3 regions of the Streptomyces sp. NPDC012794 genome follow, and region 1 is predicted to be linked to each of the others. Evidence: riboswitches for the same ligand, from Rfam matches in the RefSeq annotation. Region 1 holds a riboswitch; each other region holds the start of a gene.

Region 1 (7,678 bases):
CGTCCGGGGCGGCATGCGCGAGCTGGCCACCGCCGTCTACGAGCGCTGCCGGGAGCGGAAGGTGGAGTTCGTCTTCGGCGCCGCCGTCCGCTCGGTGCTGAGCCGGGACGGCCGGGCGGCCGGGGTGGGGCTGGCCGACGGCACCGAGGCCGCCGCCGACCACGTCGTCTGCGGCATCGACCCGAGGCAGCTGCCGAGCGCCTCGGTGCCCCGCCCGCCCGGCGGCGTACCGGCCCGGGGCACGGAGGTTCCCGGCCGGCTGACCCTGCTGCTGGCGCTGCGGGGCGCCCGCCCGGCGGACGCCGTCCACCGCACCCTGGTGCACTCCCCGGACCCCGCCGGCGTCCGGCTGGTCACGGTGCTGCGCCCGGACGACCCCGCCACCCGGCCGGACCCGGACCACGAGGCGGTCACCGTGAGCGCCGTGTGCGGGCCCGCGGGCGGGGCGCCCGTCCCGGACCCGGAGGAGCTGCTGGACCTCGCCGCCCGGGCCGTCCCCGGGCTGCGCGAGCGGCTGCTGTGGCAGGAGGTGCGCACCCCGCGGGACGTGGAGGCCGCCACGGGTGCCCTCGGCGGCTCGGTGCCGCCGCCCGCGCTGCCGGGGGACGGGGGCCGGCTGCTGTACCCGGCCAACACGACGGCGCTGCCCGGGCTGTACCTCGCGGGCGGCTGGGCGCACCCCGGCGGCGGGCTCGCGCACGCCGGGATGACGGGGGCCCTGGTGGCCGGGCTGATCGTGGAGGGGGCCGGGTTCCGCGGCTCGCAGTGAGCCCCGGCCCGCCGGGGCCGGGGCCGGGGCCGAGTGCCCGTCAGTGGCGGTACTGGCCGTACTCCCCGTTGCCGGGGTACGGGTACGGGTACTCCTGCTGCGGGTCCTGCTCCGGGTAGGGCTGCGGCGCGGCGTCGGTGGCGCGCTGCTGCGGGACCCACACCCCGCCGGGCGGGGTGTCCATGGAGTACTGCTGCTGGGCGGGGTCGCCGTAGGGCGGGTAGGCCGCGCCGTCGTAGGGCGGGGCCGGGGAGACCTCGCCGCCGGTGCCGATGTACGGGTCCGAGTAGGCGGCGTAGACCTGCTGCTCGCCCTGGGGGTAGGTGCCGGGGTAGTCGTAGCCGCCCTGGCCCTGCTGCTGGTCGTAGTAGGCCGCGTACTGGTGGGCGTCCTGCTCGGCCGTGGTGAACGGCGAGGCGAAGGGGGTCTCGGCGCCGGGCTGCTGGGCCTGCTGCGGCTGCTGGGGGACGAAGCTCTGTATCCCGTACGAGCCGGTCTCCTCGGGCACCGGCTGCGGGGTGAACACCGCGTCCTCGGAGCCCGGGTCCTCGCCCGGTCCCCGGCCCTGGTCGGCGTACTCCAGCCCGGTGACCTCCAGTGCCGGCTCCGGGCGCGGTCCGCTCCCGGAGCGGCGGCGTCTGCCCGAAGCCGCGTCCGGTGCGGGCCGCCCGCCCCGGCGCAGCGCCCAGCCGGCCACGAAGCCCTTCCGGAAGGAGAGCGTGACCAGGGTCTGGCCGACGGCGAAGGCGGTCGCGCCGGCGGCGATCACGAGCACCGACGGCAGTACCACTCCGGCCACCACTCCGGCGAAGCCGGTGAAGGCCAGCAGGCGCCAGCGCAGCCGGGCCTTGTACTGCATCAGGACCTCGGCAAGCAGCCACAACGCGACGATGCCGAACGCGATGTAGAGGACCGTCATTCCCATGCAAGGCCCCTCTCGGTACGGCCGCCCGCGCGGGAAGGGGAGACGGCCGGTCAGGCCCGCTGGTGCAGGCCCAGGTTCTCGTAGATCTCGAGAGTCGCCGTGGAATTGTTCAGCGTGATGAAGTGCAGTCCCGGGACACCCTCGGACAGCAGCCGCGCGCAGAACTCCGTGGCGAACTCGATGCCAATGGAGCGTACAGCGGCCGGGTCGTCCTTGACGGCGAGCATGCGCTCTTTCACGGCGTCGGGGAAGACGGCGGTGCTCAGCTGCGGCAGCCGGTCGAGCTGCTTGATACCGACAACGGGCATGACCTCGGGGATGATCGGGGTCTCGCAGCCCGCCTTGGCGACGCTGTCGCGCAGCCGCAGATAATTCTCCGGATCGAAGAACATCTGGGTGATGGCGTAGTCCGCGCCGGCGCGGCACTTGTCCACGAAGTGCCGGATGTCCGTGTCCCAGTCCTCGGAGCGCGGGTGCATCTCGGGGAAGGCGGCGACGCCGACGCAGAAGTCGCCGGACTCCTTGAGCAGGCGCACCAGGTCGGCCGCGTAGTCCACGCCCTCCGGGTGCCTGACCCAGGGGCCCATGGGGTCGCCGGGCGGGTCGCCGCGCAGGGCGAGCATGTTGCGGATGCCGGCGTCGGCGAACTGGCCGATGACGTGGCGCAGCTCGGCGACGGAGTGGTCCACCGCCGTCAGGTGCGCGACGGGCGTCAGGGTGGTGTCGGAGGCGATCTGCTGGGTGGCTCGGACGGTGCCGCCACGGGTGGAGCCGCCGGCCCCGTACGTGACGGAGACGAAGCTCGGGGAGACCGCCTCGATCCTGCGGAGCGCGTTCCAGAGGTTGCGCTCGCCCTTCTCGGTCTTGGGAGCCCAGAACTCGAAGGAGTACGAGGCTCCGGACGCGATGAGGTCGCGGACCGTGTGTGCACGGTCCGACCAGGTGGAAGCGGTACCAAGGGCCATACGGGCAGGTTAGACGGGGCCCGGCGGACGCCGAAGCGCTGTCCACGACCTGGACAGCTTTTTGGACGCCGCTCCAGCGTCACCCGAGGCGGGCGCGAACCCTCTTGGCGAGTTCGGCGGCCGCGGCGCCGGGGTCGGAGGCCTCGGTGAGGGCCCGGACGACCACGACGCGGGTGGCGCCGGCGTCCAGGACCTCGTCCAGGTTGCCGGCGTCGATGCCGCCGATCGCGAACCAGGGGCGGTCCTGGGCGAGGGAGGCCGCGTACCGGACGAGGTCGAGTCCGGGGGCGTGGCGGCCGGGCTTGGTGGGGGTGGGCCAGCAGGGGCCGGTGCAGAAGTAGTCCACGCCGGGCTCGGCGACGGCGGCGTCCACCTCGGACTCGGCGTGGCAGGAGCGGCCGATCAGGACCCGGCCGCCGAGGACGGCGCGGGCGGCGGGGACGGGGATGTCGCCCTGGCCGAGGTGCAGGACGTCGGAGCCGATGGCGTGCGCGACGTCGGCGCGGTCGTTGACGGCGAGGAGCTTGCCGTGGCGGCGGGCGGCCTCGGCGAAGACCTGGAGGTGTTCGAGCTCCTCGCCCGCCTCCATGCCCTTGTCGCGGAGCTGGACGATGTCGACGCCGCCGGCCAGGACCGCGTCGAGGAACTCGGGGAGGTCACCCTGCCGCTTGCGCGCGTCCGTGCACAGGTAGAGCCGGGCGTCGGACAGCTGCTGCATGGGATTCCCCCCGTGGTGGTGGGGTGTGCGGGCCGACGGGGTCGGCCCGCACACCGGTGGATCAGCCGGTCAGAGGGCGAGCGCCTGGGCGCGGCGCTTGACCTCCGTGCCGCGATTCTCGCGCAGCGCCTGCACGGGGGTGCCCGGCAGGGTCGGATCCTCGGTGAAGAGCCACTCCAGCATCTCCTCGTCGGAGAAGCGGTCGTCCCGCAGTACGGTCAGCAGCCCGACGAGGCCCTTGACGACCTTGTCGCCGTCGATGAACTGCGCCGGAACCTGCAGGGCACGGTTCTCGCCCCGGCGTACGGCGATCAGCTGCCCTTCCTTGACCATCTGGCGGACCCGGGTCACCTCGATGTCGAGCATCTCCGCGATGTCGGGGAGGTACAGCCAGGAGGGGACGAGGGCATCGATCTTTGCGTCAATCTCGGTCACGGGGACAAGCCTGCCACTTCGGACGGGCCGCCGGTACCTGGCCCCGTCCGTCCGGGGCCGGGCGGCCGCCGGATCGGGGCCCGGCAGGCGGCCCGGCAGGGCCCGGGAGCCGTCAGAGCAGGGCCGATTTCAGCGGAACGGCAGGGTCCGCGACCTTGGACGGGTCCACGGGCGCGGCGGTCTCGATCAGCTTGCGGCCCTGCGCCAGGTCCCGGGGGCGGCCCACGGCCAGGACGGCCACCAGCGCGCCCCCGCGCAGCCAGCACACGGACCAGGCGGGGCCGGCCGGGTCACCGCGCCACAGCAGGGTGTCGGCGTCGCCGTGATGGCCGGCGTACTGGACGAAGCGGCCGAACTGCTCGGACCAGAAGTACGGCACGGGGTCATAGGCCTGGACGGGTTCCGCCGCGAGGATGTTCGCCGCGACGGCCCGGGGGCCCTGGAGGGCGTTGTCCCAGTGGTGGACCAGCAGCCGCCGCCCGTAGCGGGCCGACGGGAAGGAGGAGCAGTCGCCGACGGCGTACACGCCGGGGACGGAGGTGCGCAGGTACGCGTCCGCGGTGACGGATCCGTCGGGGCCGAGCTCGATCCCGGTGCCTGCGAGCCAGTCGGTGGCGGGCCGGGCTCCGATGCCGACGACCACCGCCCCGGCGGGCAGCTCGCGGCCGTCGGCCAGCAGGACCCGGCCCTCCTCGATCCCCGCGACCTTCGCGCCGGTGATCAGGCCGGCACCGGCCTCGGCGTACCAGCGGCCCATCGGCTCGGCGACCTCGGCGGGCAGGGCTCCCGCCAGCACCCGGCCGGCGGCCTCGACCACGGTGACGGCGCAGCCGGCCTCGCGGGCCGCGGTGGCGAACTCGGCGCCGATCCAGCCCGCCCCGACCACCACGGTCGCGGGGGCGGCGGCCAGCACCGGGCGCAGCCGGGCGGCGTCGTCGAGGGTGCGCAGCAGGTGGACGCCGGGGACGCCCTCGGTGCCGGGCAGGGTCAGCGGGCGGGCGCCGCAGGCCAGCACGAGGACCTCGTACGGGACCGGGCCGGCCTCGGTGTCGACCTCGCGGGCCTCCGGCCGCAGCCCGGTGACCTCGGTGCCGAGGCGCAGGCCGATGCGCAGGTCCTCGAAGTCGACCTCGAACGCGGAGTCCTCGGCCTTGCCGAGGAGCACCGCCTTGGAGAGCGGGGGGCGGTCGTAGGGCTGGTGGGGTTCGGCGCCCAGCAGGGTCACGGGGCCCTCGTAACCCTGTTCGCGCAGGGCCACGGCGGTCTGCACGCCGGCCATTCCGGCACCCACGATCACGACGCCGGGGTTCGTCTGTTCCGTCTGCTCACTCACGCGGCCCAGCCTAGTGAACTGACGGCCCATCAGGAACAGGGGGAGGGGGACCGGCGGGCGGACGCCGGGGAGGCAGCCTTACCCGGCTCCGGCCGCGGGGTTTAGTCTGGCCACCGTACCTATCGCGGGAGTCCGGGCGCACCGGGCTGAGAGGGAGGCTGGCCGGCCTCCGACCGTACGAACCTGATCCGGGTCATGCCGGCGAAGGGAGGGGCTGGACGCCCATGCACTCATCTCGGAAGGGATCCGCCGGGGGATCCGACGTCCTCGTCATCGGGGGCGGCATCATCGGCCTGGTCACGGCCTGGCGGGCGGCCCGGCGCGGGCTGCGCACCGCGCTGGCCGACCCGGACCCCGGCGGCGGCGCCGCCCGGGTCGCCGCCGGCATGCTGGCCGCCGTCACCGAGCTGCACTACGGCGAGGAGACCCTGCTCGGGCTCAACCTCGCCTCCGCCGCCCGCTACCCGCAGTTCGCCGCCGAGCTCACCGAAGCCAGCGGCGGCATGGACCTCGGCTACCGGGCCTGCGGCACCCTCGCCGTCGCCCTCGACGCCGACGACCGGCTCCACCTGCGGGAGCTGCACGCCCTCCAGCGCCGCTGCGGCCTGGAGTCGGAGTGGCTCACCGGCCGCGAGTGCCGCCGTCTGGAACCGATGCTCGCCCCCGGCGTACGCGGCGGGCTGCGCGTCGACGGGGACCACCAGGTCGACCCCCGCCGGCTCGCCGCCGCCCTGCTGGCCGCCTGCGGGCGGGCCGGCGTCGCCATCCACCGGGCCCGCGCGGAACGGCTGCTCGTCACCGCCGACCGGGCCGCCGGAGCACTGCTCGACGACGGTACGGAGCTGCGCGCCGGCCAGGTGGTGCTCGCCGCGGGCTCGCTCAGCGGCCGGCTGGCCGGCGTACCGGCCGAGGCGCGCCCGCCCGTACGGCCGGTGAAGGGGCAGGTGCTGCGGCTGGCCGTACCGCCCGCGTGCGCCCCGTTCCTGTCCCGGACGGTACGGGCCGTCGTACGCGGCAGCCACGTCTACCTTGTGCCGCGCGAGAACGGCGAACTCGTCGTCGGCGCCACCAGCGAGGAACTCGGCTGGGACACCACGGTGACCGCGGGCGGGGTGTACGAGCTGCTGCGCGACGCCCACGAGCTGGTACCCGGCATCACAGAGCTCCCGCTGGTCGAGACCCGGGCGGGGCTGCGCCCCGGCTCCCCCGACAATGCGCCGCTGCTCGGCCCGACCGACCTGCCCGGCCTGCACCTGGCCACCGGGCACTACCGCAACGGGGTGCTGCTGACCCCGCTGACCGGCGACGTGATGGAGGAACTGCTGACCACCGGCTCCGTGCCGGAGGTCGCCCGACCCTTCAGCCCGCGCCGCTTCTCCTCCACGCGTCAGGAGTCCCTCGTATGACCATCTCCGTCAACGGCGAGCCGCGCGAGGTCGCGGCCGGCACCACCCTCGACGCGGTGGTCGCCACCCTCACCACGGCCCCCTCGGGCGTGGCCGCCGCGCTCAACGAGACCGTCGTCCCGCGCGGGCAGTGGCGGGCGACGCGGGTGGACGAGGGCGACCGGATCGAGATCCTCACCGCGGTCCAGGGAGGCTGACCACCATGGCTGACGACGTCTTCACCCTGGGCGGCCGGACCTTCTCCTCCCGGCTGATCATGGGCACGGGCGGGGCCCCGAGCCTGGACGTCCTGGAACGCGCCCTGGTCGCCTCCGGCACCGAGCTGACCACCGTGGCCATGCGCCGCCTCGACCCCACCGTGCAGGGCTCGGTGCTCTCCGTGCTGAACCGGCTGGGCATCGCCGTCCTGCCCAACACCGCGGGCTGCTTCACCGCCGGCGAGGCCGTGCTCACGGCCCGGCTGGCGCGGGAGGCACTGGGCACGGACTGGATCAAGCTGGAGGTCGTCGCGGACGAGCGCACCCTGCTGCCCGACGGCGTCGAGCTGCTGGACGCCGCCGAGGTCCTGGTCGACGAGGGCTTCACGGTCCTCCCGTACACCAACGACGACCCGGTCCTCGCGCGGAAGCTGGAGGACGTGGGCTGCGCGGCGATCATGCCGCTGGGCTCCCCGATCGGCTCGGGCATGGGCATCCGCAACCCGCACAACTTCGAGCTGATCGTCGAGCGCGCCGGGGTCCCGGTGATCCTCGACGCGGGCGCGGGAACGGCCTCCGACGCGGCCCTGGCGATGGAGCTGGGCTGCGCGGGGGTGATGCTCGCCTCGGCGGTGACGCGTGCGCAGCGGCCGGTCCTGATGGCGGCGGCGATGCGCGACGCCGTCTCGGCGGGCCGCCTGGCCCACCGCGCGGGCCGCATCCCCCAACGCCGCTTCGCGGAGGCCTCGTCCCCGACGGAGGGCCGCGCGGCCCTGGACCCGGAGCGCCCGGCGTTCTAGCAGTAGCCCCTTTGGCCGGATCAGAGCCGGTTTGGGGGGTTCCCGTCAGTCCCATCGTCCTTCCGTGTCGTGCCGGCCCGTCAAGGGCGCTCACTTCGTTCGCGTCACTGCGTGATCGCCTCCGGCGACC
Region 2 (7,678 bases), on a different contig from region 1:
GGCGAGTACCCCGCGTACTACGAGGAGAGCGCGCCCCTCGCGCCCCCCCGGCCCGGGTACGCCCCCGACCGGCCCGCCGCGGCCCCCCACGCCCGCCCCGGCACGGACACCGTCCCGCAGCAGCGCGCCGCGGGCGACGTCGAGTACGAGGACGCCGACGGCGCTGACGACGGCTACACGCCCACGCAGCGCGACCTCCCCGTCATCGGCCGCGGCGCGCCGACCGGGCCCGGCCACACCGTGCAGGTCCAGTACGTCCCCCAGGAGGCCCCGGGCTCCGGTCCCGGCCCCCTGTACGTCGTCGGTGACGTCCACGGATACCTGGACGAGCTGATCAGCGAACTCCAGGCACAGCACCTCATCGACGCCGAGTGCCGCTGGTCCGCCGGCAACGCCCGGCTCTGGTTCCTCGGCGACTTCACCGACCGCGGCCCCGACGGCATCGGCGTCATCGACCTCGTCATGCGGCTCTCCGCCGAGGCCGCCGCCGCCGGCGGCTACTGCAAGGCCCTGATGGGCAACCACGAGCTGCTGCTCATCGGCGCCAAGCGCTTCGGCGACACCCCCGTGTCCTCCGGCGCCGGTACCGCCACCTTCCAGGCCGCCTGGCTGCTCAACGGGGGCCAGCGCGCCGACATGGAGCGCCTGGAGGACGTCCACCTCCAGTGGATGTCCCGCCTCGACGCGGCCACCCTGCAGGACGGCCACCTGCTCCTGCACTCCGACACCACCGCGTACCTCGACTACGGCGACTCCATCGAGGACGTCAACGACACCATCCACGAGCTGCTCAACCGCAACGACGCCGACATCACCTGGGACCTCTTCCGCAAGTTCACCAAGCGGTTCGCCTTCCGCGACGAAGAGACCGGCCCCCGGGCCGTACGGGAACTCCTGGCCACCTACGGCGGCGGCCGCGTCGTCCACGGCCACAGCCCCATCCCCTACCTGCTCGGCGAGGTCGGCACCGAGGACGGCGACGACTCCCACGGCCCCGAGGCCGTGGACGGGCCGCACGTGTACGCCGACGGGCTGGCCATCGCCATGGACGGTGGCGTGACGATGGCGGGCAAGCTGCTCGTCGTTCAACTACCTCTGCGCGACTGAGCGTTCTCGGAGCGGGGTATTTCAGCAAAGCCCTTGTCACGGCGTGGCAGGGGCGCTCTACCATCGCTCTATCCGTAGCAGGCTCTCCTCCGTTTACGCCGGGATCCACGGATCTACGCGGGCATACCGGCACGTACGGAGCATCGGGGGATGCACATGACCAGCGCTCCGCACCTGCTCACCGAAGACCGACCGGAGTTCGATCGGCTCCTCGACGAGGCGCTGCGCACCGCGGACCAACGGCCCGAACTCGCCACTCTGGGCGAACGGCTGAACGCCGAACAACTGCGCACCATGGCCCAGGCCGCCACCACACTGCTGACCGCCGCGGCGGCCGCCGAGTACGACCACTACGTGAAAGTGCGGGAGGAACTGCGCGACGCGGTCCTGTCCGCCCCGGGAACGAGCACCGAGGACGGCGCCGAGGGCCAGGACGACGGGGCCGGCGTGAGCGCGGTGGTCGGCGTCCTGGCACCAGTGCTGGCGGGCACCGCGATGCTGATCTTCCTGCTGGTGGGATACGGCCTCAAGATGATCGAGCCCGCCCCGGCCTTCGCCGAGACGATGCTGACGGCGGGCTGGCTCTTCGGCGGGCTCACCGTGGTCGCCCTGCTCTTCGCGGTGATCGCGCTGCTCGTGACGGCCCTGCGCAACAGCTCCACGGAGGTCGCGGCGGAGGAGAGCGTGTCGATACCGGACGAGCTCTCCCGCGCCCGGGAGGCCTGGCGCAACGCGCTGCTGGAGCGGGGCATCGTGCCCTTCCTGCGTGACGCCCTGGCCGACCCCACCGCCGGACCGGGCTACCCCGTGCCGCGCACCCCGGGCGCCGGGCGCATCCCCAGCCTGGGCTACACCCCGCCGGACTTCACCAGCCCCGGCCCGCCCTCCGAGGGACCCCGCCCCGGCTACAGCTCGCCGGACTTCACCAGCCCGGACTTCGGCGGCACGGGCCACGCCCCGGACTGAGGCCACAGAAGTCGCCCCGTTTCACGTGAAACATCCACCCGTATTCACCGGGCGCCCCGCCTCAGCGGAGGGCTGACCGACGACTCCCCCCGGAACCCCGTCGGTCAGCCCTCCGCACACGGATCAGTCGGCCAGCGGCAGGTAGACCCGGTTGCCCGAGGCCGCGAACTCGGCGGACTTCTCCGCCATGCCCGCCTCGATCTCATCGGCCTTCAGGTCACCGCCGTGCTCGCGGCGGATGTCCTGCGAGATCTTCATCGAACAGAACTTCGGACCGCACATGGAGCAGAAGTGCGCGGTCTTGGCCGGTTCCGCCGGGAGCGTCTCGTCGTGGAACTCACGGGCGGTGTCCGGGTCGAGGGCCAGGTTGAACTGGTCCTCCCAGCGGAACTCGAACCGCGCGTCCGACAGGGCGTCGTCCCACTCCTGGGCACCCGGGTGACCCTTGGCCAGGTCCGCCGCGTGCGCGGCGATCTTGTACGTGATGACCCCGGTCTTCACGTCGTCCCGGTTGGGCAGGCCCAGGTGCTCCTTGGGCGTCACGTAGCAGAGCATCGCGGTGCCCCACCAGGCGATCATCGCGGCGCCGATGCCCGAGGTGATGTGGTCGTACGCGGGCGCCACGTCCGTGGTCAGGGGGCCGAGCGTGTAGAACGGCGCCTCCTCGCAGATCTCCTGCTGGAGGTCGATGTTCTCCTTGATCTTGTGCATCGGGACGTGGCCCGGGCCCTCGATCATCGTCTGGACGTTGTGCCGCTTGGCGATGGTGTTCAGTTCGCCCAGCGTCTTCAGCTCCGCGAACTGCGCGGCGTCGTTGGCGTCCGCGATGGAGCCCGGGCGCAGGCCGTCGCCCAGCGAGTAGGTGACGTCGTACGTCGCGAGGATCTCGCAGAGCTCCTCGAAGTTCGTGTAGAGGAAGTTCTCCTTGTGGTGCGCCAGGCACCACGCGGCCATGATCGAGCCGCCGCGGGAGACGATGCCGGTCTTGCGACGGGCGGTCAGCGGCACGTACGGCAGCAGCACGCCGGCGTGGACCGTCATGTAGTCGACGCCCTGCTCGGCCTGCTCGATGACCGTGTCCTTGTAGATCTCCCAGGTCAGGTCCTCGGCCCGGCCGTCGACCTTCTCCAGGGCCTGGTAGAGCGGCACGGTGCCGATCGGGACGGGAGAGTTGCGCAGCACCCACTCGCGGGTGGTGTGGATGTTGCGGCCGGTGGAGAGGTCCATGACCGTGTCGGCGCCCCAGCGGGTCGCCCAGGTCATCTTCTCCACTTCCTCCTCGATCGAGGAGGTGACGGCGGAGTTGCCGATGTTGGCGTTGACCTTCACCAGGAACCTCTTGCCGATGATCATCGGCTCGATCTCCGGGTGGTTCACGTTGGCCGGAAGCACCGCGCGGCCCGCGGCGATCTCCTCCCGGACGACCTCGGGGGAGACGTTCTCGCGGATCGCGACGTACTCCATCTCCGGGGTGATCTCGCCCCGGCGGGCGTACGCGAGCTGCGTGACGGCGGCGCCGCCGCGGCCCCGGCGGGGCTGGCGCGGGCGGCCCGGGAAGACCGCGTCGAGGTTCTTGAGGCCCCCGCGCGGAGAGGTGTGCTTGATGCCGTCGTCCTCGGGACGGACGGGGCGCCCCGCATACTCCTCGGTGTCACCGCGGCCGATGATCCAGTGCTCCCGCAGCGGGGGCAGGCCCCGGCGCACGTCGGTCTCGATCTGCGGGTCGGTATACGGCCCGGACGTGTCGTAGAGCGTCACGTCCTTGCCGTTGGTGAGGTGGACCTGGCGGACCGGCACCCGGATGTCCGGGCGGGAGCCCGGCAGGTATCCCTTGTGCCAGCCGGGCTGGCGCTCGGTCTGGCCGTCGGCGTTCTGGCCGGCGGCAGGCGTGCGTGCGTCCTGAATGGTCATGAGACCTGATCTCCCTACGCCGGCATTACCCGGTAACAGGTTCGGCGGTCGGCGCAGCCTCCTCCCGTACGCATTCTCATGCGCGTACGGTGATCAGCGCCCTCTCAGCCCGGTGCTCCGAGCTCCCGCGTTGTGCAAAGTAGCCCCCACGTTAGCGTCGTGTGTGGCGTGCTGAACAGTGGGCCCCCTCATCTCTTGCGATGATCTGCCGGTGACGTCCTCGCCGCAGCCCCCCCACGAGCCCACCGAGCCCATGGGCCACACCGGCCCCGAGCACGCGTCCCACGGGGATGCTGCCGCGCCCTCCCACGGGCACTCCTCCGGCCACAGCCACGGGCACAGCCACGGCCACGGGCCGGCGGCTCCGGTCTCCAAGCACCTGCGCAAGGTGATCGCCGCCGTACTGATCCCCTTCGCCGCCGCCGTCTTCATCGGCATGGCCGTGCTCTGGCCCGGCGGCGCCCCCGCACACGAGCGCACCGGGGTGGGCTTCGACCGCCAGACCGAACAGGGCACGGTCGTCGCTCTCGCGAAGGTGGACTGCAAATCGGTCAACGCCTCGCAGGTCCCTCCCACGGGCGACACCTCCACCCCCGAGGGGCGCGAGGCGCAGGCCGCCAGGACCGGCGAGTGCAAGAAGGCCACCATCGAGGTGACCAGCGGACCGGAACGGGGCCGGGCCTTCTTCGAGATCGTCCAGCCCGGTGCGCCACGGCAGTTGGAGAAGGGCCAGGAGGTGGTGGTGGCGTACGCGCCGGACGCGCCCCGGGACCTCCAGTACTCGGTGATCGACCTGAACCGGAAGTTCCCGATGGCGCTGCTGGCCGGCATCTTCGCCGTCGCGGTCGTCGTGGTGGGCCGGATGCGCGGCCTGTTCGCCCTCATCGCGCTCGTCGTCAGCTTCGGGGTACTGACGCTCTTCATCCTCCCGGCGATCCTGCAGGGCTCGAACCCGCTGCTCGTCGCGGTCATCGGGGCCAGCGCGATCATGCTGATCGCCCTCTACATGTGCCACGGGCTGACGGCCCGGACCTCGGTAGCCGTCCTCGGCACGCTGGTCTCGCTCCTGCTGATCGGCCTGCTGGGCTCGCTGTTCATCGGCTGGGCCTTCCTGAGCGGCAACACGGACGACAACACCGGGCTGATCCACGGGCTCTACCCGAGCATCGACATGAGCGGCCTGCTGCTCGCGGGCGTGATCATCGGATCGCTCGGCGTACTCGACGACGTGACCGTCACTCAGACGTCGGCCGTCTGGGAACTCCACCAGGCGGACCCGGCGATGGGCCCGCGCGCCCTGTACCGGGCCGCCATCCGGATCGGCCGCGACCACATCGCGTCGGTGGTGAACACCCTCGTGCTGGCGTACGCGGGCGCCGCTCTGCCACTTCTACTGCTGTTCTCGATCGCCAACAGCAGCATGGGGACGGTGGCCAACAGCGAGCTGGTCGCCGAGGAGATCGTACGGACCCTCGTCGGTTCCATCGGGCTGGTGGCCTCGGTGCCCGTGACCACCGCCCTGGCGGCGCTGGTGGTCTCCGCCGACCGGCCGGGGGCCGCGGGTGGCATGGCCGCGGGACCGGCCGCCGGACCGGCACGCGGCGGCCGGGGCCGGCGCCGGCGCAAGCGCTGAAGGTCTCGGCGACGGCGGGACCTTCCGGCCCCGCCCCTCAGCCGGCCTTCCGCTCGTCCTGCTGCGACTCGGCGAGGATCTTGCCGAGCGCCTGGTCGAGGCTCTCCTCGAAGTCGCCCAGACTGCGCTCCTGACCGAGCGGAACGAGCCGGTCGGTCCGGTCGAGGAAGGCGACGAGCGGCCCCGCACCCGCGCGGAAGAGGGCCCGGTCCCCGCCGACCTGGAGACGGATGTGGACGTCGGACAGCTCCTCGGGGTCGGTGGGCGCGATGTGCACGTCACCGTCACCGCTCGGCTTGTTGATGCCGTCGAGGAGCAGTTCCCGGCCGAACGCCCAGGTGACGGGCGCGTCTCCGGGAAGGTGGAAGGTAAGGCGCACCGCGTAGGGGTCACGGGCGTCGTACCGCAGCTCCACCGGGATCCGGAATGCGAGTTCCTCGGAAACGAGGAAGCTCATCATGACCTCTGCCTGTACCGATTCGTGCATTGCCTACCCCTGTAGTGGAAGTGGCCAGGAATGATCCCCCAAGGCCTCTTGACAAGGGTGGTGGAAGCGACAGCAGATCACAAGGAGTGAGTTTTCAGATACTGATAGAGAACGAGAGGGTGCTCAACAGCGCGCCTACTTCACTCCGTAGTCGATCGACAGCAGAGAGCAACCGCTCTTCTTGGTGCAGGGGGAGAGAAATGGCCACTGTCGCGGCGATGTCGCCGACGGTGATCGGGATGGCCGCGCACACCGTGCCCAGGGCGTACTCCTGACGCTCGATCACGGGCTGCGTCCGTTCCCGGGAGCCGATCCGCTGCTCCAGGGCGTGCACGTCCCGCACGGTGTAGGGCGTGATGCTCTCGACCGGGTGCCGCTCGTAGTAGTCCTTGCGCGTCTTCTCGTCGAGCTGGCCCAGCAGGCACTGGCCGATGGCGTGGGCGTGGCCGGTCGCGCGGACGTCGGCCCATTCCTCGCAGACGGGGTTGGCGGGGGTGTCCGAGACACCCACGATCTCGATCTCACCCTCGCGGAACACCGCGAAGTAGACGGGGGCCCCGACCGTGTCACGGAAGTGCGCGAGCGAGTCGAGGATCATGCTGCGACGTTTCTGCTGGAGCCCACCGCCCGCCAGCCGGCCGGCCGCGTCACCGAGTACGAACACCCCGCTCTGCCGACGCAGATAACCCTCGTGCGTCAGCGTGCGCAGCAGGTGGTACGCGGTGGGGAGCGGGAGCCCGGCCTCGCGCGCCAGCTGTTTCGCCGGAGCTCCCCCGCTATGGGACCCGGCTGCTTCCAGCAGCCGCAACGCCCGCTGCACCGAACCGATCAGGGTCGGCACACCGGGATTGTGAACCGAAGACAAAGCTCACCCCCAGGCGTGGCGGCGGGCCTCGGGGTGGGCCCGCCCTGCGGGGGCCGCCCCCGCGTGTGCCGTGGCTCCTGGGGGTCGTGCCCAGCAGTTGCCCCGACGCGACCGCCCGTTCCGAGCGGAGGGATCGGCGCCCAGGGAACGGCACAGATTGCCACTGTATCCACCGGTTCCCGGCGTGTGGGCGGTTTGGCCGGTCCCGTTCCCCCGCCTGGGTCAATCCCCTTACCCGTTGGGGGTGGGGCGGGCCTGGTGCTACCAGTCGCTGGAGGAGGCCTTCGACCCACTGCCGGTGAACTTCTTCACCACGAACACCAGCCCGCCGACGAGGGCGACGAAGAGCAGCAGCTTGAAGGCGAACGAGATCAGCGTGCCGAGGATCGAGGTGATCACTCCGCCGAAGACGAAGAGCGCCAGCAGCGGAACGGCGACCCACTTCACCCACCAGGGCATACCCGCGAACATCGCTCGGATCCCGTCCATGTTCCTACCTCTTCCTCGTCCGTGCCCCGTGACCCCGTGAGCCCGCGCTTCATGAGCTGAGCCGGTCATCTCGTGAGTCCGTGCGTCCGTTTCTTGCCTCGCTCTCGATGCTAGGAGCCGGCCGCGCCGCACAGGGGGCCTCGAGCCCCCGGAACCCCCTGACCCGCCCCTTAGGGGGTTCCGGGGCACGACCCTCAGTCCGGCGGCCACCCGACCCGTG
Region 3 (7,678 bases), on a different contig from region 1:
CATGCTGAAGCTGTCCGGCGAAGCCTTCTCCGGCGGCGGCGGACTGGGTGTCGACCCCGACGTCGTGCACGCCATCGCCCGCGAGATCGCGGCCGTGGTCCGCGACGGCGCCGAGATCGCGATCGTCATCGGCGGCGGCAACTTCTTCCGCGGCGCCGAGCTTCAGCAGCGTGGCATGGACCGGGCCCGGTCCGACTACATGGGCATGCTCGGCACCGTCATGAACTGCCTCGCCCTCCAGGACTTCCTGGAGAAGGAAGGCATCGACAGCCGCGTCCAGACCGCCATCACCATGGGCCAGGTCGCGGAGCCGTACATCCCGCTCCGCGCCGTGCGCCACCTGGAGAAGGGCCGCGTCGTCATCTTCGGCGCCGGTATGGGCATGCCCTACTTCTCCACCGACACCACGGCCGCCCAGCGTGCCCTGGAGATCGACGCCGAGGCCCTCCTCATGGGCAAGAACGGCGTCGACGGGGTCTACGACTCCGACCCGAAGACCAACCCGGACGCCGTGAAGTTCGACGCGCTGGAGTACAGCGAGGTGCTGTCCCGGGACCTCAAGGTCGCCGACGCCACGGCCATCACGCTGTGCCGCGACAACCGGCTGCCGATCCTGGTCTTCGAGCTGCTCGCCGAGGGCAATATCGCCCGCGCCGTCAAGGGTGAGAAGATCGGCACGCTCGTGAGCGACCAGGGCACCCGGGTCTGAGCACACCGAGCCGGGCCCGCAGGGGCCCGGTCCGGGCGGCCCGGACCGCCCGCGCCCGCCTGAACCATCCATATCTGACATGCAGGAGCACGTGGTGATCGAAGAAATCCTCCTCGAGGCCGAGGAGAAGATGGAGAAGGCCGTCGTCGTCGCCAAGGAAGACTTCGCCGCGATTCGCACGGGCCGTGCGCACCCGGCGATGTTCAACAAGATCGTGGCGGACTACTACGGTGCCATCACGCCCATCAACCAGCTCGCCTCCTTCGCCGTGCCCGAGCCGCGCATGGCGATCGTGACGCCGTTCGACGCCTCGGCGCTGCGCAACATCGAGCAGGCGATCCGCGACTCCGACCTCGGTGTCAACCCGAGCAACGACGGCCGCATCATCCGGGTGACCTTCCCGGAGCTGACGCAGGACCGCCGCAAGGAGTACATCAAGGTCGCCAAGAACAAGGCCGAGGACTCCAAGGTCTCCATCCGCTCCGTGCGCCGCAAGGCCAAGGACGCCCTCGACAAGCTGGTCAAGGACAAGGAGGCCGGCGAGGACGAGGTGCGCCGCGCCGAGAAGGAGCTCGACGACACCACCGCGAAGTACGTCGCGCAGGTGGACGAGCTGCTCAAGCACAAGGAAGCCGAGCTCCTCGAGGTCTGATGAACGACTCTCCCTGGGCCGCGGAGCCGGTTCCGGCGGGTCCCGCATACGATGCGCTGGTGGGCCCGCACACTGCGCCCATGCCCATCGTGCCCGATGCCGCCGGCCGTGCCTTCGACGACCGGGACGCACGCGATCGGGGGGCCGCCTTCGCCGGCGGCCCCCCGTTCCGCGCCGAGACGCCGTTGCAGGAGCCCATGCCCAGCCCCCCGCCTCCGCCACCGCAGGCCCCGCAGGACGCCTCGCCCCCGCCGCCGAAGAAGCGCGCGGGGCGGGATCTGCGTGCCGCCATAGGGGTCGGCGTAGGCCTCGGCGCGGTGGTCTTCGCTTCGCTGTTCATCGTCAAGGCCGTCTTCGTCGGCGTCATCGTCGTCGCGATCGTGGTCGGCCTGTGGGAGCTCACCTCCCGGCTCCAGGAGAAGAAGGGCATCAAGGCCCCGCTGGTCCCCCTCGCGGTCGGCGGAGCGGCGATGATCATCGCCGGATACGTCCGCGGGGCCGAGGGCGCGTGGGTGGCCATGGCCCTCACCGCGCTGGCCGTCCTCGTGTGGCGGATGACCGAGCCGCCCGAGGACTACCTCAGGGACGTCACCGCGGGCGTCTTCGCGGCGTTCTACGTGCCCTTCCTGGCCACGTTCGTCGCGATGCTGCTGACCCCGGACGACGGTCCGCAGCGGGTGGTGACCTTCCTGGTCCTGACCGTGGTCAGCGACACCGGGGCCTACGCCGTGGGCTGGCGCTTCGGCAAGACCAAGCTCGCCCCGCGCATCAGCCCCGGCAAGACCCGCGAGGGGCTCTTCGGAGCGGTCGCCTTCGCGATGGCGGCCGGCGCCCTGTGCATGGAGTTCCTGATCGACGGGGGTGCCTGGTGGCAGGGCCTGCTGCTCGGCCTCGCCGTCGCGGTCAGCGCCACCCTGGGCGACCTCGGCGAGTCCATGATCAAGCGTGACCTGGGCATCAAGGACATGGGCACGCTGCTCCCGGGCCACGGCGGCATCATGGACCGGCTCGACTCGCTGCTGCCGACCGCTCCCGTCGTCTGGCTGCTGCTGGCGGCGTTCGTCGGTACCGGCTGAGCGGTCGCTCCGGGGCCGCGGGCCAGGGGGCGGACCACCGGCTGACGGGTCCGGGCCGGGTTATCCTGGAGGGCGCGCCGTGTTCACGCGGCGCGCCCTTTCCGTCCAGCGGCCGAGCCGCGGACCGGCCCTGCACGCGCGGGGTGACCCCCACCCCGTCGTACTGAGGAGTACCGCATGGCCCCCCGTCCCGCTCCGGGTGAGCTCACCTTCGTCGCCCCTCGCGGGGTCAAGAAGCCGCCCCGGCACCTCGCCGACCTGACCCCGGCCGAGCGCCGGGAGGCGGTGGCCGCGATCGGCGAGAAGCCGTTCCGGGCCAAGCAGCTCTCCCAGCACTACTTCGCCCGCTACGCGCACGACCCGGCCGAGTGGACCGACATTCCGGCGGCCTCGCGCGAGAAGCTCCAGCAGGAGCTGCTCCCGGAGCTCATGAACGTCGTCCGGCACATCAGCTGTGACGACGACACCACCCGCAAGACCCTGTGGAAGCTGCACGACGGCACGCTCGTCGAGTCCGTGCTGATGCGTTACCCGGACCGGGTGACGATGTGCATCTCCTCGCAGGCCGGCTGCGGAATGAACTGCCCGTTCTGCGCGACCGGCCAGGCGGGCCTGGACCGCAACCTCTCCACCGCCGAGATCGTGCACCAGATCGTCGACGGGATGCGCGCCCTGCGCGACGGCGAGGTCCCCGGCGGCCCCGCCCGCCTGTCCAACATCGTCTTCATGGGCATGGGCGAGCCGCTGGCGAACTACAAGCGCGTCGTCGGAGCCATCCGCCGCCTCACCGACCCCGAGCCCGACGGCCTCGGCCTCTCGCAGCGCGGCATCACCGTCTCCACCGTCGGCCTGGTCCCGGCCATGCTGCGCTTCGCCGACGAGGGCTTCAAGTGCCGCCTCGCGGTCTCCCTGCACGCCCCGGACGACGAGCTGCGCGACACCCTCGTCCCGGTGAACACCCGCTGGAAGGTCCGCGAGGTCCTCGACGCGGCCTGGGAGTACGCGGAGAAGTCCGGCCGCCGCATCTCCATCGAGTACGCCCTGATCCGCGACATCAACGACCAGGCCTGGCGCGGCGACCTCCTCGGCCGCCTGCTCAAGGGCAAGCGCGTACACGTCAACCTGATCCCGCTGAACCCGACGCCGGGCTCCAAGTGGACCGCCTCGCGCCCCGAGGACGAGAAGGCCTTCGTCGAGGCGATCGCCCGCCACGGCGTGCCCGTGACCGTCCGCGACACCCGCGGCCAGGAGATCGACGGCGCCTGCGGCCAGCTCGCCGCCTCGGAACGATAGATTCCGGCTGCATTCCGGACAGCGGCCTGCCCGATTCGGCCACGGGGTACCCTGTGGCCGAACCAATTGCATATTCCGACAGGGGAGCGCCACAGCGCTGAGAGTGCGGTACCCGTCATCCGCAGACCCTCTGAACCTCGCCCCGGTCATTCGGGGTAGGAAGTTCGGTCACCACTCAAGCTGTTGCGCCCTGCCCGGCGACCGCTCGCGAAGAGCGCCGGGCGGGGCCGCGTCTTCTCCTGGTCATCCCAGGAGGAATACACCAGTGAGCACCACCAGGAAGATCGCGGGCACGGCGCTCGCGGCGGCGCTCGGCGTCACCACCCTCGGCGCCTGCGGCGGCGGCGAGGGCAAGGACACGTCCGAGGCGACCGGCGCCCCCAAGTCCAAGACGGTCACGCTCGTCTCCCACGACTCCTTCAACGTGACCGCCACGGTCCTCAAGGAGTTCGAGCAGCAGAGCGGCTACACCGTCAAGGTCCTGAAGTCCGGCGACGCGGGCGCGGCCCTCAACCAGGAGATCCTCACCAAGGGATCCCCGCGCGGCGACGTCTTCTTCGGCGTCGACAACACCCTGCTCTCGCGGGCCCTCGACAACGGCATCTTCACCCCGTACGACGCCAAGGGCCTGGACACGGTGAAGCCCGAGTTCGTCCTCGACCAGCAGCACCGGGTCACCCCGGTCGACTCCGGCGACATCTGCGTCAACTACGACAAGGCCTACTTCGCCGACAAGAGGATCGCCCCGCCGCAGACGCTGGACGACCTGGTCAAGCCGGAGTACAAGAACCTCCTCGTCACCGAGAACGCCGCGACCTCCTCGCCCGGCCTCGGCTTCCTCCTCGCCTCCGTCGGCAAGTACGGCGAGGAGGGCTGGAAGGACTACTGGAGCAAGCTCAAGGCCAACGGCGTCGAGGTCGTCGACGGCTGGGAGCAGGCCTACAACGAGCGCTTCTCCGGCTCCGCCGGCGGCAAGAAGGCCAAGGGCGACCGACCGCTGGTCGTCTCCTACGCCTCCAGCCCGCCGGTCGAGGTCCTCTACGGCGAGCCGCAGCCGGCCGATGCCCCGACGGGCGTCGCCACGGGCACCTGCTTCCGCCAGGTCGAGTTCGCGGGCCTGCTGAAGGGCGCGAAGAACGAGGAGGGCGGCAAGGCGCTCATCGACTTCCTGGTCTCCAAGAAGTTCCAGGAGGACATGCCGCTCCAGATGTTCGTGAACCCGGTCGTCAAGGACGCGAAGCTGCCGGAGCTGTTCACGAAGCACGGCGTGGTGGTCGAGAAGCCGGAGAACGTCGCTCCGGAGACCATCGCCAAGAACCGTGAGCAGTGGGTCAAGACGTGGTCCTCGCTCGTGAAGTAGAGCGCCTCCCCACGGAGGGCGGGCGCGCCACGGCCGTCAGACTCGCTCTGATGGCCGTGCCGCTCGCCTTCTTCGGAGTGTTCTTCGCCTTTCCCGTGGCCGCGATCGTCGGCCGCGGGCTCAAGACGGACGCGGGCTGGCAGTTCGGCCGGATCGGCGAGGTCCTGGCCCGGCCCGACATCGCCGGCGTGCTCTGGTTCACCACCTGGCAGGCGCTCGCCTCGACCGCCCTCACCCTGCTCCTCGCGCTGCCGGGCGCGTACGTCTTCGCCCGCCTGGAGTTCCCCGGCAAGCAGCTGCTGCGCGCGCTGGTCACCGTCCCCTTCGTCCTGCCGACGGTGGTCGTCGGCAGTGCCTTCCTGGCGCTGGTCGGGCGCGGCGGGCTGCTCGACGAACTGTGGGGCGTGCGGCTGGACACCACCGTCTGGGCGATCCTGCTCGCCCACGTCTTCTTCAACTACGCCGTCGTCGTACGGACGGTCGGCGGGCTGTGGGCGCAGCTGGACCCGCGCCAGGAGGAGGCCGCCCGGGTGCTGGGCGCCGGGCGGATCACGGCGTGGCGGCGGGTGACGCTGCCCGCGCTCGCGCCGGCGGTGGCCGCCGCCTCGCTGATGGTGTTCCTGTTCACCTTCAGCTCCTTCGGCGTCGTGCAGATCCTCGGCGGGCCCGCGTACGCCACCCTGGAGGTGGAGGTCTACCGGCAGACGGCGCAGCTGCTGGACCTGCCGACCGCAGCCGTGCTGACGATGGTCCAGTTCGCGGCCATCGCCGCCGTCCTCGCCGTGCACGCCCGCACGGTGCGCCGGCGGGAGACCGCGCTGCGGCTCGTGGACCCGGCGCACACCGCGCGCCCGCCGCGCGGCTGGGGACAGCGCGGCCTGCTGGGCGGGGTGCTGCTGTCGGTGGTCCTGCTGGTGGTGGCGCCGCTGGCCGTGCTGGTGGAACGGTCCTTCGACGCGCCGGGCGGCTACGGCTTCGGCTTCTACCGGGCGTTGCAGGACGCGGGCTCCGGCGGCGGAACGTTTCTGGTGCCGCCGCTGGAGGCCGTCTGGAACTCCCTCCAGTACGCCCTCGCCGCCACCGCCATCGCCCTGGTCGTCGGCGGGCTCGCGGCCGCCGCCCTGACCCGGCGCGCGGGCCGCTTCGTACGCGGTTTCGACGCGCTGCTGATGCTGCCGCTCGGGGTGTCCGCCGTGACCGTGGGCTTCGGGTTCCTGATCACCCTGGACGAGCCGCCGCTGGACCTCAGGACCTCGTGGATCCTGGTGCCGCTGGCGCAGGCGCTGGTCGGGGTGCCCTTCGTCGTACGGACCATGCTGCCGGTGCTGCGGGCCGTGGACGGCCGGCTGCGGGAGGCGGCGGCCGTGCTCGGGGCCTCGCCGCTTCGGGCCTGGCGGGAGGTGGACCTGCCGCTGGTGCGGCGGGCGCTGCTGATCGCGGCGGGCTTCGCCTTCGCGGTCTCGCTGGGCGAGTTCGGCGCGACCGTCTTCATCGCCCGGCCGGACCGCCCGACGCTGCCGGTGGCCGTGGCACGGCTGCTGGGGCGGGCCGGGGAGATGAACTACGGGCAGGCGATGGCCCTGAGCACGATTCTGATGCTGGTGTGCGCGGTGTCCCTGCTGGTGCTGGAGCGGCTGCGACCCGACAAGACCTCGGGAGAGTTCTGATGACCCTGCTCCAGCTCGAAGGGGTCTCGGTCCGCTTCGGTGACCGGGCGGTGGTGGACGCGGTCGACCTGGAGGTCGCCGCGCACGAGACCGTGTGCGTGCTGGGGCCGAGCGGCAGCGGCAAGTCCACCCTGCTGCGGGTGGTGGCCGGGCTCCAGCCGGTGTCCGGGGGGCGGGTGCTGCTCGGCGGCGCCGACCAGGCCGGAGTGCCCGTGCACCGGCGGGGGGTGGGCCTGATGTTCCAGGATCACCAGCTGTTCCCGCACCGGGACGTCGGCGGGAACGTCGCCTTCGGCCTGCGCATGCGGGGCCCGCAGGCGGGGCTCCGCGCGGGGTCCGGGTTCCGCTCGCGTTCCGCGAAGGCGTCGTACGAGGCCCAGGTCGCGGAGCTGCTGGAACTGGTCGGGCTCCCGGGGGCCCAGCGGCGGGCCGTCTCCTCGCTGTCGGGCGGCGAGCAGCAGCGGGTGGCCCTCGCCCGGGCACTGGCCCCCTCGCCCCGGCTGCTGATGCTCGACGAGCCGCTCGGCCAGCTGGACCGGGGGCTGCGCGAGCGGCTGGTGGTCGAGCTCCAGGGGCTCTTCTCCCGGCTGGGTACCACCGTCCTCGCCGTCACCCACGACCAGGGGGAGGCCTTCGCGCTGGCCGACCGGGTGGTGGTGATGCGGGACGGGCGGATCGCGCAGACCGGGACCCCGCTGGAAGTGTGGCAGCGGCCCGCGTCGGAGTTCGTGGCCCGGTTCCTCGGCTTCGAGAACGTGGTCCCGGGGACGGTGGCGGGTGCCGCCGCCGCCACCGCGTGGGGCCGGGTGCCCGTCCCGGCCGGCACGCCCGAGGGGGAGCAGCGGCTGCTGATCCGTCCGGCGGGGGTGGTGCTGTGCGCGGCGGGCCTGGACTGCGTGGTGGAGTCCCGCACCTTCCGCG

The links. Region 1 has a riboswitch for thiamine pyrophosphate ahead of thiO (glycine oxidase ThiO). Riboswitches for the same ligand answer to the same signal wherever they lie in the genome.
Region 2: it holds a riboswitch for thiamine pyrophosphate, as region 1 does, so the genes downstream of both, thiC (phosphomethylpyrimidine synthase ThiC) here and thiO (glycine oxidase ThiO) in region 1, are expected to answer to the same signal.
Region 3: it holds a riboswitch for thiamine pyrophosphate, as region 1 does, so the genes downstream of both, ACFY7H_RS25350 (thiamine ABC transporter substrate binding subunit) here and thiO (glycine oxidase ThiO) in region 1, are expected to answer to the same signal.

What each region holds. Positions count from the first base shown of each region.
Region 1 is NZ_JBIBCI010000004.1:203,068-210,745, forward strand. It holds gene ACFY7H_RS09545 (phytoene desaturase family protein) at 1-769, shown strand, start outside; gene ACFY7H_RS09550 (hypothetical protein) at 810-1,694, opposite strand; gene metF (methylenetetrahydrofolate reductase [NAD(P)H]) at 1,745-2,659, opposite strand; gene thiE (thiamine phosphate synthase) at 2,739-3,377, opposite strand; gene ACFY7H_RS09565 (Rv2175c family DNA-binding protein) at 3,447-3,812, opposite strand; gene ACFY7H_RS09570 (NAD(P)/FAD-dependent oxidoreductase) at 3,925-5,145, opposite strand; TPP riboswitch at 5,260-5,372, shown strand; gene thiO (glycine oxidase ThiO) at 5,370-6,551, shown strand; gene thiS (sulfur carrier protein ThiS) at 6,548-6,748, shown strand; gene ACFY7H_RS09585 (thiazole synthase) at 6,754-7,548, shown strand.
Region 2 is NZ_JBIBCI010000002.1:182,673-190,350, forward strand. It holds gene ACFY7H_RS03970 (metallophosphoesterase) at 1-1,107, shown strand, start outside; gene ACFY7H_RS03975 (hypothetical protein) at 1,258-2,073, shown strand; gene thiC (phosphomethylpyrimidine synthase ThiC) at 2,197-3,984, opposite strand; TPP riboswitch at 3,979-4,123, opposite strand; gene ACFY7H_RS03985 (YibE/F family protein) at 4,163-5,617, shown strand; gene ACFY7H_RS03990 (SsgA family sporulation/cell division regulator) at 5,655-6,104, opposite strand; gene ACFY7H_RS03995 (IclR family transcriptional regulator) at 6,199-6,945, opposite strand; gene ACFY7H_RS04000 (DUF5326 family protein) at 7,231-7,458, opposite strand.
Region 3 is NZ_JBIBCI010000015.1:83,600-91,277, reverse strand. It holds gene pyrH (UMP kinase) at 1-709, shown strand, start outside; gene frr (ribosome recycling factor) at 804-1,361, shown strand; gene ACFY7H_RS25360 (phosphatidate cytidylyltransferase) at 1,361-2,437, shown strand; gene rlmN (23S rRNA (adenine(2503)-C(2))-methyltransferase RlmN) at 2,615-3,730, shown strand; TPP riboswitch at 3,801-3,910, shown strand; gene ACFY7H_RS25350 (thiamine ABC transporter substrate binding subunit) at 3,996-5,090, shown strand; gene ACFY7H_RS25345 (ABC transporter permease) at 5,141-6,757, shown strand; gene ACFY7H_RS25340 (ABC transporter ATP-binding protein) at 6,757-7,678, shown strand, end outside.